Regions from separate parts of the Nostocoides sp. HKS02 genome, predicted to be linked through region 1. Evidence: predicted binding sites of a transcription regulator. Region 1 holds the regulator's gene; each other region holds the start of a gene.
What was found. Region 1 encodes HrcA, which represses chaperone genes, less so after heat shock. Its sites were predicted from a motif close to TTNGCACTCGNNNNNNNCGAGTGCNAA; they were not measured.
Positions count from the first base shown of each region.

Region 2: a site for HrcA is predicted at 1,259-1,285, ahead of groES (co-chaperone GroES). Genes of this name have one in related genera too.
Region 3: a site for HrcA is predicted at 2,017-2,043, ahead of groL (chaperonin GroEL). Genes of this name have one in related genera too.

Region 1 covers NZ_CP046121.1:558,095-562,067, forward strand. The annotation lists gene GKE56_RS02580 (DUF4870 domain-containing protein) at 1-337, opposite strand, end outside; gene GKE56_RS02585 (DUF3097 domain-containing protein) at 429-1,322, opposite strand; gene hrcA (heat-inducible transcriptional repressor HrcA) at 1,483-2,514, shown strand; gene dnaJ (molecular chaperone DnaJ) at 2,540-3,667, shown strand; gene GKE56_RS02600 (16S rRNA (uracil(1498)-N(3))-methyltransferase) at 3,678-3,973, shown strand, end outside.
Region 2 covers NZ_CP046121.1:3,438,218-3,442,190, forward strand. The annotation lists gene GKE56_RS16595 (class I SAM-dependent methyltransferase) at 1-1,198, opposite strand, end outside; gene groES (co-chaperone GroES) at 1,454-1,747, shown strand; gene groL (chaperonin GroEL) at 1,848-3,464, shown strand; gene GKE56_RS16610 (SigE family RNA polymerase sigma factor) at 3,618-3,973, shown strand, end outside.
Region 3 covers NZ_CP046121.1:3,126,477-3,130,449, reverse strand. The annotation lists gene GKE56_RS15115 (alkaline phosphatase D family protein) at 1-127, opposite strand, end outside; gene groL (chaperonin GroEL) at 238-1,863, opposite strand; gene GKE56_RS15105 (P1 family peptidase) at 2,182-3,240, opposite strand; gene GKE56_RS15100 (VOC family protein) at 3,242-3,613, opposite strand; gene GKE56_RS15095 (GNAT family N-acetyltransferase) at 3,610-3,973, opposite strand, start outside.

The sequences.
Region 1 (3,973 bases):
CCGTGGCGACGAGGAACGGGATGCCGATGAGAACAATCGACAGCAAACCGAACACGAGGTACGCGATGAGCAGCACGAGCTGGAAGTTCAGGGCCTGCGCAGCGTGGAACCGGATGAACGGGCCGCGGTCGCGCAGCACGAGGTAGATCACGAGAGGGCCGAGGAACGGCAGCCCGACGAGGGCCGCGAGGAACGGCGACAGGTGGACCAGCGTGGACCACAGTCGCTCGTCCGACTGCGACATGGGGTTCGCCGACGGCGCACTGTCGTAGTTCGGCGCACTGCCATAGTTCTGGCCGCCCTCGGGCGGCTCGGTGGGGGCTGGCTGGTCGGTCATGGGGGTCCTCCGGACTCGGGTGTGCTGCTCACCCAGTCAAACGCATCGCACGCCCTCTGGACACTGGTTTCGGGGTGCGTTCAGGGCCTGGTCAGGGCCGACCCTGACCAGGGTGCGTGGGTTCGGTGACGAAGTCGATGAGCTCCTCGACGCTGGCGAGCAGGGTCGGCTCGAGGTCGGCGTAGCTGCGCACGGTCCCCAGGATCCGTTTCCAGGCCATGGCGATGTCGGCCTGGGTCCGGTGCGGCCAGCCCAGGTGCGCGCAGATCCCGTCCTTCCACGAGGTGCCGCGGGGGATGACCGGCCAGACCGAGAGGCCGAGCCGTTCAGGACGGACTGACTGCCACACGTCGACGTAGGGGTGGCCGAGGACGCGGACGTGCGCGGCATACGGACCCGACGACGCCCCCTGGACGATCCGGTGCTCCTTGGTGCCCGGCACGAGGTGGTCGACGAGCACCGCCATCCGGCGTCCCGGACCGGGCTGGAACTCGGCGATGGCGCCGGCGAGGTCGTCGACGCCGTCGAGCATCTCGACGACGACCCCCTCGATGCGCAGGTCGTCTCCCCACACCTTCTCCACGAGCTCGGCGTCGTGGCGGCCCTCGACGAAGATGCGCGAACCGCTGGCCACCCGCGCGCGCACCCCGGCCACGGCCCGGGAGCCGGAGGCGGTGCGCGACGCCACCTGCCGCGCCGCGGCGAGCTCGGCGCGGGCCCCGGCCTTCGGCGGCGTCAGGACCACCGGGCCGCCGTCGAGCAGGAAGCCCGGGCCGAGCGGGAATCCCTTGGACCGCCCGCGACGGTCCTCGAGGTGCACGACGTACATGCCGCCGGCCTTCTCGACCCGCACCACCGCACCGCACCAGCCCGTCTCGACGTCCTCGACGACCAGACCGTTCTCGGCCTCGACCTCGCGCGATCGACCCCGCGCGGGGGCACGCCAGTCGCCGGAGAGCACGTCGGCGCCATAGCGGTCTTTCACGCCCCAGACCGTATGCCGCCGGGCGGCGTCCCAGCCGGTGGCGCGCCGGGTGGGGCGCTCGTCGGCAGGGGAACGACATAGACTTGGCACTCGTAGAGTCTGAGTGCCAGCCGGCGGGCCGGTCAGGAACACCCGCCGACAGCGCAGAGGAGGAGAGGCCATGAGTGAGGAACGTCGACTCGCCGTCCTCCGCGCGATCGTGCAGGACTACGTGCAGACCTCCGAGCCCGTGGGCTCCAAGTCCCTGCTCGAGCGCCACCAGCTCGGTGTCTCGGCCGCGACGGTGCGCAACGACATGGCCGCCCTCGAGGAGGAGGGGCTCATCGCCGCCCCGCACACCTCCGCCGGGCGCGTGCCCACCGATGCCGGCTACCGCCTGTTCGTCGACCGGCTGAGCTCGGTCAAGCCGATGTCGGTGGCGGAGCGCTCCGCCATCGCGCAGTTCCTCCAGGGTGCTGTCGACCTCGACGACGTCGTCGAGCGCACGGTGCGGCTGCTCGCCTCCCTCACCCGCCAGGTCGCCGTGATGCAGTACCCGTCGCTCACCCGCTCGTCGGTGCGCCACGTCGAGTTCGTGCCCATGGGTGCCCGACGGCTGATGCTCGTGCTCATCGTCAACACCGGCCGGGTCGAGCAGCGGGTCATCGACACCGCCCACGACCTCACCAGCCCCGAGGGCGAGCGCACGCTCGGCCAGATCCGGGCCAAGGTCAACGCCGTCGCCGTCGGGCAGCGCCTCATCGACGCCGCGGCAATGCTCGAGGCGCTCCCCGAGCAGTTCGAGCCCGCCGCCCGTGACCTCGTGCGCGCGATCGTCGGGTCGCTCGACGACGCCCTGGTCGAGGAACGCGAGGAGCGCCTGGTCCTGGCCGGCACGGCCAACCTCGCCCGCGTCGGCACCGACTTCCCGCTCACCATCGGCCCCGTGCTCGAGGCCCTCGAGGAGCACGTCGTGCTGCTCAAGCTGCTCGGGACCGCTCGTGAGACCTCCGACACCGTGTCGGTGCGGATCGGCCACGAGAACCCGTATGCCGGGCTCCAGACGACCTCGGTCGTCTCGACCGAGTACGGCACGGGTTCGGACCTCGTCGCCGGCCTCGGGGTGCTCGGCCCCACCCGCATGGACTACCCCACGACGATGGCGTCGGTGCGGGCAGTCGCCACCTACGTCTCCCGAATCCTCGCGCAGTGACCCGTACCACCGACAAGGACTTCTGTTGAACGACTACTACCAGGACCTCGGCGTTTCGCGAGACGCCTCACCCGAGGACATCAAGCGCGCCTACCGCAAGAAGGCCCGCGCCCTGCACCCGGACGTCAACCCCAGCCCCGAGGCCGAGGAGCAGTTCAAGAAGGTCTCGCAGGCCTACGACGTGCTCGCCGACGCCGACAAGCGCCGGTCCTACGACATGGGTGCCGACCCGTATGCCGCGGGTGCGGCGGGCTTCGGGCAGGGGTTCTCGTTCAGCGACATCATGGACGCGTTCTTCGGTGCGGGGGCCGGCACGAACCAGCGCGGGCCCCGGTCGCGGCAGCGGCGGGGCCAGGACGCGCTGGTCCGGCTCGACATCGACCTGGCCGACGCCGTCTTCGGCGCCGAGAAGGACCTCGCGATCGAGACGGCGGTGGTGTGCTCGACCTGCCACGGCGACGGCGCCCAGCCGGGCACCGCGCGGCGCACCTGTGACGTGTGCGGCGGTCGGGGCGAGATCCAGCAGGTCCAGCGCTCGTTCCTCGGCCAGGTCATGACGACCCGACCGTGCATGACCTGCCAGGGCTATGGCGAGGTCCTGGTCAGCCCGTGCTTCGAGTGCTCGGGCGACGGGCGGGTCCGCACTCGCCGCACCTTGAAGATCAAGGTTCCGGCTGGAGTCGACACCGGCACCCGCATCCAGCTGGGTGGCGAGGGCGAGGTGGGTCAGGGCGGCGGACCGGCTGGCGACCTCTACGTCGAGATCAACGTCCGGGCACACCAGAGCTTCCAGCGACGCGGTGACGACCTGCACTGCCACGTCGAGCTGCCGATGACGGCCGCCGCCCTGGGCACGACCCTCAAGCTGGACACCTTCGACGGCATCAACGAGCTCGAGGTCAAGGCCGGCACCCAGGCCGGCGACGCCATGACCCTTCGCGGGCTGGGGGTGACCCACCTGCGCGGCACCGGCCGCGGCGACCTCATCATCCACGCGACGGTGCAGACCCCGACCCGGCTCGACGAGCAGCAGGAGGAGCTCCTGCGCCAGCTCGCGGCGCTGCGCGGGGAGGAGCGGCCCGACGGTCGCTTCGCGCCGGCCAACCAGGGTGGCCTGTTCGGGAAGCTCCGCGACGCCCTCAAGGCGAAGTAGGCCGGGCGTCGTGACCCTGCCGCTGTTCCTCGTGCCGCCTGCCCTGGTGGCCGACGTCACGGTCGGGGACCTCGTAGGGCTCGACGGCGCGGAGGGCCGGCACGCGGCCACCGTGCGCCGGATCGGCGTGGGGCAGCGGGTCATGCTCGCCGACGGCGAGGGCCTGCGGGTCACCTGCGACGTCGTCGGGGTCCACCCCGCCCAGCTCGACCTGGCGGTCGTCGGCGTCGACCACGAACCACCGCCACAACCCAGGTTCGTGCTCGTCCAGGCGCTCGCCAAGGGTGACCGCGACGACCAGGCGGT
Region 2 (3,973 bases), 600 kb from region 1:
TGCTGCGCACCCGGGTGAGCACGACGACGGCCTCGGAGGTGCCCCGCGGGGGCAGCCGCAGCTGACGGCGCAACAGGTCGGCGTCCACGCTCACCCCGCGCTTCTTGATCGTCAGCCGGTCGAAACCGTGGTCGCGCAGCCAGCCGCGCAGCGCCTTGACGTTGAACGGCATCGCCTCGACGACGGCATACCGGCGCGCGTAGGGGACCTCGACGGACTGGTCGGCGGTGACGTAGCCGACGCCGGAGTCGAGCTCGGAGCCCCCGGTGGCGGCGGTCAGCGCAGAGACGAGGCCGGCGCGCAACACGGCCCGATCGGGCTCGTAGAGCCAGGCCCCGACCTGGGCGAGGTTGACCAGGCTGGGAGTGTCGTCACCCTCGGCCTCGGTGACCACGACCGAGGGTGCCCCTGAGCGCAGGACCGCGGCAGTCCGGCCTGCCGTGCGCACGAGCGGGCCCCACCAGAGTGCGCACTCGACGACGTCGCCGTCCCACGAGGTCCACTGGGCTTCGACGCCGGCCGGGACCGCAGCGTGGGGGAAGCCCGGACTGAGCTTGGCCCCCGTCGCAGGCAGCGCCGCGGCGATCGACTGCACGGTCTCCCAGGACGGTGAGATCTCGGCCAGCGCGAAGACCCGCCGGGTGCGTCCGGCCGCGTCCGCGACTCCGGGGGTGCGCCGGGCCGGGTCGAGCCACGCGCCGACGCCGCGGGCGCCCTCGCCTGCCGGGGGCCGGAACGACTCGACCGCCCCGTGCCGGGCGGTCGAGTCGGGCCAGTGCCGCAGGTTGACGGCCGCCATCGCCGCCGTCACCTCGTCGACGTCGATCGCACGCACGCGCAGGTCGAGGCCGGCCATCGCCATCGCGTCGGCGCCGATGCCGCAGCCGAGGTCGTGGACCGTGTGGATGCCGGCCGCCCGGAAGCGCTGGGCGTGCTGCGCCGCGACGCCCAGCCGGGTGGCCTGCTCGAGGCCGTCCGAGGTGAGGACCATGCCGCGGGCGAACTCGCCGAACTTGTCCATGGCGCGGGCTCGCAGCCGCGACTGGTTGAGCGCCGCAGCGACCAGGTCGGGGTCGAAACCGGCGGCGCGGAGGCGTTGCTGGAGGGGGAGTGCCGACGTCTCGTCGTAGGGTGGCAGCGACTGCAGCAGGCCCCAGCCCTCGCCGGTGGTGAGCTGGCGCAGCAGGGCGAGATCCATGCGCCGCATTCTGTCGTATGCCGCGGCGGTGTCCGCCGTGGGCGAACGCCTCGAGCACTTCTGGCACTCGAGTTGACCGAGTGCTAACGACGAGCCTAGATTTGCCGTTGGCACTCCGGTTCGCCGAGTGCTAACGCCACCACCAGGGTCGACCCCCGCGACGGCGACCCGATCGGTGGCTGACTCGGCAGTACCGCAGCACCCAGCACCATCCACCTGTCCAACTTCGACATTCCCGAAGGGGAGGTCCTCAACGTGTCGGTTTCCATCAAGCCGCTCGAAGACCGCATCGTCGTCAAGTCCGTCGAGGCCGAGCAGACCACCGCGTCTGGCCTGGTCATCCCGGACACCGCGAAGGAGAAGCCCCAGGAGGGCGAGGTCCTCGCGATCGGCCCGGGCCGCATCGACGACAACGGCAACCGCGTCCCGCTCGACGTCAAGGTCGGCGACCGCGTGATCTACAGCAAGTACGGCGGCACCGAGATCAAGCACGGCGGCGAGGAGTACCTCATCCTCTCCGCCCGCGACGTCCTCGCCGTCGTCGGCTGAGCAATCGCACCATGTGAGTGACATGCCCCGTATGCCGGCTACCCGGCATACGGGGCATGTCGCCTCTCACCCCGAGATTCACTGTTAGAGAAGGACATTCATGGCTAAGACGCTGGAGTTCAACGACTCGGCTCGCAAGTCGCTGGAGCGCGGCGTTGACGCGCTCGCGAACGCCGTCAAGGTGACGCTCGGCCCAAAGGGTCGCAACGTCGTCATCGACAAGAAGTGGGGCGCCCCGACCATCACGAACGACGGTGTCACCATCGCGCGTGAGATCGAGCTCGAGGACCCGTACGAAAACCTCGGCGCCCAGCTCGCCAAGGAGGTCGCCACCAAGACCAACGACGTCGCGGGTGACGGCACCACCACGGCCACCGTCCTGGCTCAGGCCATGGTCAAGGAGGGCCTGCGCAACGTTGCCGCGGGTGCCGCCCCGGCCAGCCTGAAGCGCGGTATCGACAAGGCCGTCGAGGCCGTGTCCGAGCAGCTGCTCAAGACCGCTCGCGAGATCGAGGGCAAGGACGAGATCGCCCAGGTCGCCGCCCTGTCCGCACAGGACCAGGCCATCGGCGCCACCATCGCCGACGCGTTCGACAAGGTCGGCAAGGACGGTGTCATCACTGTCGAGGAGTCCTCGACCGCGACGACCGAGCTCGAGTTCACCGAGGGCATGCAGTTCGACAAGGGCTACATCTCGCCGTACTTCATCTCCGACGCCGAGCGCATGGAGGCTGTCGTCGAGGACGCCTACGTCCTCATCCACCAGGGCAAGATCTCGGCCATCGCCGACGTCCTGCCGGTCCTGGAGAAGGTCGTCAAGTCCGGCAAGCCGCTGGTGATCATCGCCGAGGACGTCGACGGCGAGGCGCTGTCGACCCTGGTCGTCAACAAGATCCGCGGCACGTTCAACGTGGTCGCGGTCAAGGCGCCCGGCTTCGGCGACCGTCGCAAGGCGATGCTCCAGGACATGGCCGTCCTCACCGGCGGCCAGGTCATCTCCGAGGAGGTCGGGCTCAAGCTCGACCAGGTCGACCTCGACGTGCTGGGCCAGGCCCGCCGCATCGTCGTCACCAAGGACACCACGACGATCATCGACGGCGGCGGCAACAGCGACGACGTCACCGGCCGGGTCAACCAGATCAAGGCCGAGATCGAGCGCACCGACTCCGACTGGGACCGCGAGAAGCTCCAGGAGCGCCTCGCCAAGCTCGCCGGTGGCGTCTGCGTCATCAAGGTGGGTGCCCACACCGAGGTGGAGCTCAAGGAGAAGAAGCACCGCATCGAGGACGCCATCTCGGCGACCCGCGCGGCCATCGAGGAGGGCATCGTCGCCGGCGGCGGCTCGGCCCTCGTCCACGCCTCGGCGGTCATCGACGGCCTCGGCCTCGACGGCGACGAGGCAACCGGTTCGCTCATCGTCAAGAAGGCCGCGGCCGAGCCGCTGCGCTGGATTGCCGAGAACGCCGGTCTCGAGGGCTACGTGGCGGTCTCCAAGGTGCGCGAGCTCGAGGTCGGCAACGGCCTCGACGCCGCGACCGGCGAGTACGTCAACCTGATCAAGGCCGGGGTCATCGACCCGGTCAAGGTCACCCGCTCCGCCCTGCGCAACGCCGCGTCGATCGCGTCGATGGTCCTGACCACCGACACGCTCGTCGTGGAGAAGAAGGAAGAGGAAGAGCCCGCAGCCGGTGGCCACGGCCACGGCCACGGTCACTGACCCAGCCTGCTCCCCGAAGGCCCGTCCCCGCTGCTGCGGGGGCGGGCCTTCGTCGGCGGTGGAGGTGGTTCGCGGTCATCGGTGACAACCTTGTCGGGGGCCCGACCGCTTTCAGGAGATGTGCGAGGGCTGGCTTGGGGCGAGGTGGTGGTGATGACACGACCGGTGGCCGCGCCGACCTTCGACGACTACGTCGCGGCGCGTGGGGCGGCCCTGCTGCGTCGGGCCTGGCTGCTCACCGGTGACCACCAGCGTGCCGAGGACCTCGTGCAGACGGCGCTCGGCAAGGCGTGGCCGCAGTGGCGGAGGATTTCCGAACAGGGTGACGGCTCCTACGACGCCTACGTCCGCCGCGTCATGCTCACCACGTACATCGCCTGGTGGCGCCGGCGGTGGAACGCCGAGTACCCCACCGAGGTCGTGCCCGAGCCCGGCGACAACCCGGACGAGGAGGACCTGGCCACCCTGCGTCGCGATGTCCTCGCTGCCCTCGCCCAGCTGCCGCGGGG
Region 3 (3,973 bases), 910 kb from region 1:
GGCCGAACGCGCGCACGCGCACGGTGGCGGCATGGGCCGCCTGAACCCAGATGGTCGCCGACGTCTCGTCGACATAGCGGAGCAACGGTCCGAGGACCAGGGAGCCGTGCGCGTCGTGACCTGCCACTGCTCAGTTCTACACGGCGGACGACCGAGCCCGACGCCGAACGACCGAGGGCGGCCCACCTTTCGGTGAGCCGCCCTCAGCTGTGGCGTATGCCGGTTGCGCGGGTTTCGTCAGAAACCCATGCCACCCATCTCGTCGCCACCGGGAGCCATCGGAGCAGCCTTCTCGGGCTTGTCGGCGATGACGGCCTCGGTGGTGAGGAACAGCGCGGCGATCGACGCGGCGTTCTGCAGCGCGGAACGCGTCACCTTCGCCGGGTCGATGATGCCCGCAGCGATGAGGTCGACGTACTCGCCGGTCGCGGCGTTGAGGCCCCAACCTGCATCGAGCGTGCTGACCTTCTCCGCCACGACGCCACCCTCGAGGCCGGCGTTGATCGCGATCTGCTTGAGCGGAGCCGAGGCGGCGACGCGAACGATGTTCGCACCGGTGGCCTCGTCACCATCGAGCTCGAGCTTCTCGAACGCGGCCTTGGTGGCCTGCAGCAGGGCGACGCCACCACCGGCGACGATGCCCTCCTCGATGGCAGCCTTGGCGTTGCGCACGGCATCCTCGATGCGGTGCTTGCGCTCCTTGAGCTCGACCTCGGTCGCGGCACCGGCCTTGATGACTGCAACGCCGCCGGCCAGCTTGGCCAGGCGCTCCTGCAGCTTCTCGCGGTCGTAGTCACTGTCCGACTTGTCGATCTCGGCGCGGATCTGGTTGACGCGACCCTGGATCTGGTCGGCGTCGCCGGCACCCTCGACGATGGTCGTCTCGTCCTTGGTGACGACGACCTTGCGGGCGCGGCCGAGCAGGTCGAGCTCCGCGGTGTCGAGCTTGAGGCCGACCTCCTCGGAGATGACCTGGCCACCGGTGAGGATGGCGATGTCGGCCAGCATGGCCTTGCGACGGTCACCGAAGCCGGGAGCCTTGACGGCGACCGACTTGAAGGTGCCACGGATCTTGTTGACCACCAGGGTCGACAGGGCCTCGCCGTCGACATCCTCAGCGATGATCAGCAACGGCTTGCCGGACTGCATGACCTTCTCCAGGAGCGGCAGCAGGTCCTTGATTCCGGAGATCTTGGAGTTCACGACGAGGACGTAGGGGTCCTCGAGCACGGCCTCCATGCGCTCGGTGTCAGTCACGAAGTAGTGGCTGATGTAGCCCTTGTCGAAGCGCATGCCCTCGGTGAGCTCGAGCTCGAGGCCGAAGGTGTTGCTCTCCTCGACGGTGATGACGCCTTCCTTGCCGACCTTGTCCATGGCCTCGGCGATCATCTCGCCGATCTGGGGGTCAGCAGCGGAGATCGAGGCGGTCGAAGCGATCTGCTCCTTGGTCTCGACATCCTTGGCCATCTCGAGCAGCTGCGCCGAGACGGCCTCGACGGCCTTCTCGATGCCCCGCTTGAGGGCCATCGGGTTGGCGCCTGCGGCGACGTTGCGCAGACCCTCCTTGACGAGGGCCTGGGCGAGAACGGTGGCCGTGGTCGTGCCGTCGCCAGCGACGTCGTCCGTCTTCTTGGCAACTTCCTTGACCAGCTCGGCGCCGATCTTCTCGTACGGGTCGTCGAGCTCGATCTCCTTGGCGATGGACACACCATCGTTGGTGATCGTGGGTGCACCCCACTTCTTCTCGAGCACGACGTTGCGGCCCTTCGGACCGAGGGTGACGCGGACGGCGTCGGCGAGGATGTTCATACCCCGCTCGAGGCCGCGGCGCGCCTCTTCATCGAATGCGATGATCTTGGCCATTCGGGTGGTTCCTCCCACGCGAATCGTGTGCGGCGGCCAGCGGGCGCCCGCGACGGACGGACCGGCTCGCACGGCTCACGTCGCCGTGGTCCCCGGACCTCGCCTTGACTGGCCAGGATTGTCACTCTCAGGCTGAGAGTGCTAACGCCATTATTGGCACTCTCGGGGGGAGAGTGCAAACGGCTCCCACCCCTGACTGCGGCGCCCTCGATGGCGCCGGCGCACGTGCCGGCGCAGGCTGGCGGAACGGCATACCGATCCGTGGGCAGGATCGTCCGGGTCAGGACACGGACGAAGCTGCCCACGGCGCCGCTTCGGTCAGGTCGGCGGAGCCGCCGGGTCGAATGCCGACGGAAAGGCGTCGCGGTACGACCGCAGCTGCACTTCCCCGATGTCCACCGACTCGGCGGACAGCATGGCGTGCCCGACGGCGCGGGTGACGCACTCACTCGCCGCCACCATCACCGCATGCAGGGCCGGCAGGTCGAGGGGCGAGCCATCGCCCACCGCGAGGGTGAAGAGCGTGTCGCCGTCCAGCAGGGTGTGCACGGGTGCGATGGCTCGCGCCAGACCGTCATGGCCCAGCCCACTCACCTTCTGGCACTGCGCCTTGGTGAGGGGGGCGTCGGTGGCGATGACCCCGATGACCGTCGCCATTCCGGGTCGCACGGGGTCCTCGGCGTATGCCGCGAGCGCGCGTTCGCGTGCCGCCTCGGCCTCGGGCGGGCTCGGGACCCCCACCTGGTCGAACTCACCGGCGAGGCCGTGGCGCCGGGCGAGCAGCTCACCGGTCCGCACGTCGCAGGCATCGCCGAAGGCGTTCACCACCACGAGTGCCGCGACCGTGGTGCCGTCCTCGAGGACGACGCTGGCCGAGCCGATCCCGCCTTTGAAACCCCCGGCTCTCGCGCCGGTGCCCGCGCCGACACAGCCCTGCTCCACGGGACCGTCGCCGGCTGCATCGAAGGCTGCACGGCCGTCGGCAGCGGTCGGCACGTGGCCGAAGTCGCCACCGCGGCCAAGGTCGAACACCACGGCGGCGGGCACGATTGGGACCACCTGCCCGGGTTCGCCGACCGGCCACCCCAGCCCGGCGGCATACAGGGCCTGCATCACCCCGTCCGCTGCGGCCAGCCCGAACGCGCTGCCGCCCGTGAGCACCACGGCGTTGACCCGGTCGACGAGGTTACGCGGGTCGAGCAGGTCGGTCTCACGCGTGCCGGGAGCGCCTCCGCGGACGTCCACCCCGCCCACCGCACCCTCAGGTGGGGCCACGACCACAGTCGTCCCCGTCAGCCAGCCGGGCTCGCGCCGAGTGGCGTGCCCGACGAGCAGACCGGGTACGTCGGTGAGCGAGTTGTGCGGCCCGGGCCGCATCTCAGGCACCACTGGCATCGATGACGCAGAACCGGTTGCCGTCCGGGTCCTCCAGGACGACGAAGTCGTGCGCCTCCGCGGGGTAGGGCCAGTCGTCGACGCGGCGGGCACCCAGACCAACGAGCCGGTCGACCTCGCGCGCCTGGTCACGGGCATAGAGATCCAGGTGGAGGTGCGGCGCGGGCGCCGGGCGCGTCTCGCCGAGGTTGAGGGACAGGTTGGGCCCGACCTCGCCACGGGGCTGCAGGATCGCCCAGTCCGGCTCCGGCTCGTAGCGCGGCTCGTAGTCCAACGCGGGCATCCAGAACGCCATCGCCCGGGCCACGTCGCTGACGTTCAGCACGATCGATCCGATCCGCAGGTCGCTGCTCATGACCAGCGCAGCTCCATGGCAGCGTCCGCAGGCGTGAAGCCGACGCGCTCGAGCATCGGCCGAGTCCGCAGGCCCGCGGACATGGAGACACCACTGAGGCCCGAGCTGCGCGCCCACTCGATCGCCGCGCTCACGAGCTGTTCACCGATGCCGTGGCCCCGGTGCTCGGGTCGCAGGTAGAACGTCTCGACCACGAGCGTGCCGGCGCCCGCGGGGCGCCCCGGCCAGGGCAGTGTGTCGATGACGGCCGCCTGGAGGTGTCCGGCGTGCTGGTCTCCAGCCTCGGCGATCCAGACCGGGTGGGCGTGGTGCTGCGCGGCCCACGCCCCGGCGAACCGGTCGAGGAAACCCGGCTCCCCG